2 regions of the Pseudomonas sp. ASL9 genome follow, and region 1 is predicted to be linked to the other one. Evidence: predicted binding sites of a transcription regulator. Region 1 holds the regulator's gene; the other holds the start of a gene.
What was found. The regulator sigma-54, encoded in region 1, starts transcription at its own class of promoters, with help from an activator protein. The targets are predictions, from matches to a motif close to ANTGGCATNNANNTTGCTNT.
Positions count from the first base shown of each region.

Region 2: glnK (P-II family nitrogen regulator) is a predicted target of sigma-54. The motif match lies at 1,245-1,264, and genes of this name have one in related genera.

Region 1 covers NZ_CM155277.1:3,872,190-3,874,388, forward strand. Annotated here, with positions in the region: gene hpf (ribosome hibernation-promoting factor, HPF/YfiA family) at 1-170, opposite strand, end outside; gene AC1ME2_RS17935 (RNA polymerase factor sigma-54) at 251-1,741, opposite strand; gene lptB (LPS export ABC transporter ATP-binding protein) at 1,928-2,199, opposite strand, start outside.
Region 2 covers NZ_CM155277.1:3,184,554-3,186,752, reverse strand. Annotated here, with positions in the region: gene AC1ME2_RS14630 (ammonium transporter) at 1-664, opposite strand, end outside; gene glnK (P-II family nitrogen regulator) at 699-1,037, opposite strand; gene AC1ME2_RS14620 (accessory factor UbiK family protein) at 1,459-1,719, shown strand; partial or broken gene AC1ME2_RS14615 (YifB family Mg chelatase-like AAA ATPase) at 1,951-2,199, shown strand, end outside.

The DNA.
Region 1 (2,199 bases):
TGGATGTGCAGCGTGGCTTCGATCTTCTGTTTCAGTTTCTCGACCGCCATCGTTACCTGCACATTGGTAATTTTGTCAAAGTGCCCTTCGAGTTTCTTGAGTTTGAGCTCGATGTATTCGCGCAGGGGCTTGGTCACTTCCAGCTGATGTCCACTGATGTTGACTTGCATACAACTTCTCCTTCGTTGCCAGTGCATAAAGAGGCAGGCTTGAATACCTGCCACTGGAACGCTATGGCATGCGCCCGTTATCACATCAATCGCTTACGTTCGCTTGAAGGTGCTATCCCAAGTGATTCGCGGTATTTAGCGACGGTACGACGGGCTACCTGAATGCCTTGTGCCTCCAGTAAACCAGCGATCTTGCTGTCACTCAACGGCTTTTTCTGATTTTCCGCAGCAACCAGTTTTTTGATGATCGCGCGAATGGCTGTGGAGGAACACTCGCCGCCCTCAGAGGTGCTTACGTGACTGGAAAAGAAATATTTCAGTTCGTAGATACCGCGCGGGGTATGCATGAATTTTTGCGTGGTCACCCGTGAAATCGTCGACTCGTGCATGCCGACCGCTTCGGCGATGTCATGCAGAACCAGTGGTTTCATTGCCTCGTCGCCGTACTCGAGGAAGCCGCGTTGGTGCTCGACGATCTGCGTGGCCACTTTCATAAGCGTTTCATTGCGGCTCTGCAGGCTTTTGATGAACCAGCGTGCCTCCTGCAACTGATTGCGCATGAACGTGTTGTCAGCGCTGGTATCGGCCCTGCGGACGAACCCTGCGTACTGAGGGTTGACCCGTAGACGGGGCACGGACTCTTGATTGAGCTCTACCAGCCAGCGTTCATTGTCTTTACGCACGATCACGTCGGGCACAACGTATTCTGCCTCGCTGGATTCGATCTGCGAGCCTGGACGCGGGTTCAGGCTCTGCACCAGTTCAATGACCTGGCGCAGCTCATCTTCCTTGAGTTTCATGCGCCGCATCAGTTGGCCGTAGTCACGGCTGCCGAGCAGGTCGATGAAGTCACAGACCAGGCGCTGTGCTTCGGCCAGCCAGCGAGTTTTCGCAGGCAGCTGACGCAATTGCAGCGACAGGCATTCGCTCAGGTTGCGGGCGCCGATGCCTGCGGGTTCGAATTGCTGGATCCGGTGCAGAACCGCTTCGATTTCATCCAGCTCGACATCCATTTCCGGATCGAAGGCATCGAGGATTTCCTCAAGCGACTCGTCCAGATAACCCTGATTGTTGATGCAGTCGATCAGCGTGACGGCGATCAACCGATCGGTATCGGACATGGGTGCCAGATTCAATTGCCACAGCAGATGGCTTTGCAGGCTTTCGCCGGCCGATGTGCGGGTGGTGAAGTCCCACTCGTCATCATCGTTGCTGGGCAGACTGCTGGCGCTGGTCTGGTACACGTCATCCCAGGCGGTGTCGACTGGCAGTTCGTTGGGAATACGGTCGTTCCAGTCGCCCTCTTCCAGGTTGTCCACCGTCGGGGCAGCTTCCTGGTAGGTGGGTTCCTGAACGTCAGGATTAGGTTTCTCTATGTTGTCGGCCAACGGATCAGCGTTGTCGAAGTCGTCACCTTCCTCCTGGCGTTCCAGCATAGGGTTGGACTCCAACGCTTCCTGGATTTCCTGTTGCAGGTCCAGGGTCGACAGTTGGAGGAGGCGGATGGCCTGTTGCAGCTGCGGTGTCATCGTCAGCTGCTGGCCCATTCTCAGGACTAGCGATGGTTTCATGGCAGGGGCTTAACACCTTATTCGCCGGCGCACATGCGCCATCCACTACAGGGCGCCGAAGCGCCAACTTAAGCAAATTATATGCCTGAAACCTAAGTGTTTGCCTAGGGTGTGCTGACAATTAATGTTTTTGTCAGCGCTAAACCCTAGTGTCCGCCGCCTATGGAGAGCGAAACAGCGCAGAACTTACAGGCGGAATTCATGGCCGAGGTAAACCTCTTTAACCAGTTGGTTGGCCAGAATGGTTGCTGAATCACCTTCAGCGATCAGTTGCCCATCGTTGACGATATAAGCGGTTTCACAAATATCCAGGGTGTCACGAACGTTGTGATCGGTGATCAGTACGCCGATGCCCTTGGCTTTCAGGTGATAGATGATCTGCTTGATATCGCCAACCGAAATCGGGTCGACACCGGCGAACGGCTCATCAAGCAGGATGAATTTGGGCGAGGTCGCCA
Region 2 (2,199 bases), 690 kb from region 1:
CCAGGCAAGCAACCAGACCCGCAACACCGGCGTTGATGTGAACCACCGTGCCGCCAGCGAAGTCGAGGACGCCCCAATCACCCAACAGTGCGCCCGGACCGCCCCAGACCATGTGCGCGATTGGCGCATAGACCAGCGTGAACCAGATGCCCATGAAGATCAGCATCGCGGAGAACTTCATGCGCTCAGCGAACGCACCGACGATCAACGCGGGAGTGATGATGGCGAATGTCATCTGGTAGGTGACGAACACCGCTTCAGGGAACAACGCGGTCGGGCCAGTGATGCTCGATGGCGTCACACCAGCAAGGAATGCCTTAGCCAGGCTGCCGAAGATAGAGTTGAAGTTAACAACGCCCACCTCCATCCCAGTTGTGTCGAATGCAATGCTGTAGCCGTAGATAACCCACAGAATGCTGATCACACCCGTAATGGCGAAGCACTGCATCATGACCGAAAGAATATTTTTCGAGCGAACCATACCGCCGTAGAACAGGGCCAGGCCAGGAATGGTCATGAACAGCACCAGCGCTGTCGATGTCATCATCCACGACGTGTCGCCAGAATTGAGGACGGGGGCAACCACCGGATCAGCCGCCAGGGCCAAACCAGGGATGAAAAGGGACAACAGGGCTCCTAGCCCTGCGAATTGACGCAGAGTCATATTGTTTTACTCCTGGGGCGTGGGGGTTGGCGGCTTAGATTGCGTCGGTATCGGTTTCGCCGGTACGGATGCGAATGGCCTGTTCCAGATTCACTACGAAGATTTTGCCGTCACCGATCTTGCCAGTGTTAGCTGCCTTGGTTATCGCTTCGATAACCCGATCCAGATCCTTGTCATCGATCGCAACATCGATTTTCACCTTGGGCAGGAAGTCGACTACGTATTCCGCACCGCGATACAACTCGGTGTGACCCTTTTGCCGACCGAAGCCTTTGACTTCAGTGACGGTGATGCCCTGCACGCCGATCTCCGACAACGATTCGCGCACGTCATCCAATTTAAATGGCTTGATGATGGCAGTGACTAGCTTCATGAAACTTTTCTCCCGAATTGGTGGACTTGCCCCAGGAAAACAAACCCGACTCAAGTCTAAGCGCAGTGCCTGGCTTTGTAACGTGTCGGTCGCTTTAAACAGCCCCGATCAATTCCAGAGAACCGCTTCTGACGAAACACTTCCCCGCTCCGCCTGCCGCACTGCAATCGTCACAGCGACTGCATCAGTGCATGGGTCATATGCCACTAAGCAGAAAGCTTGCCATCTCCTGAAAAACCATTAAATACAAGGCCTTGGATAACACTTCCTTTTCCGGTCTGCGTTTGTGGCCATCAAGTCGCACAACAACAGTGCGTATGCACTCGCCCCTGTGCGCGAAAAGCGTGCAGGCTGGGTGAGCCGAATGGACTATAGACGCTCCGTGATATACTGCCGCCCATCTGTTTTCGGAACCCTGACCATGCTCGCGCCCAAAGCTTTCCTAGACGCCCTGAGCGGCCACGCCTCTCGCTTGTTCAATGGCGAAACGCCCATCCCGCGCAACGAATTCGAAACCCAATTCAAAGCCCTGCTGCAAAGCGGCTTCAGCAAGCTTGATTTAGTGACTCGCGAAGAATTCGACAGCCAGATGAGCGTCCTCGCCCGCACCCGCGCCCGTCTTGAAGCGCTGGAAGCAAAAGTGGCCGAGATGGAAACGAAACTGACGCCACCGGCGGAGTAACAACCGCACGACTTCTGGACGTCCACCGCTCAATCCCGCTGGGAGCGAATTCATTCGCGAAAGGCTTAACGGGGAGCAATAGGACTACCGTATCAGCCCATTCGCGAATAAGACTGCGTGTCCAGAGTGCTCCCACACCGGGCTATCCATTCACACCCTGTATCGATTCCCCTCCCCAGCTTCCCCTCGAATTCCTGCAGGATGCGGTTCTTCAGACATCAAGGAATGATCATGTCTCTCGCCATCGTGCTCAGCCGCGCTCAGGTGGGTGTGGAAGCGCCCGCCGTCACCGTCGAGTGCCATCTGGCCAACGGCCTTCCTGCGCTGACGCTGGTGGGCTTGCCTGAAGGCGCGGTCAGGGAAAGCAAGGATCGGGTCCGCAGTGCCATCCTCAATTCCGGCCTCGAATACCCTGCCCGCAGAATCACCCTCAACCTCGCCCCGGCCGACTTGCCGAAAGACGGCGGGCGTTTCGATCTG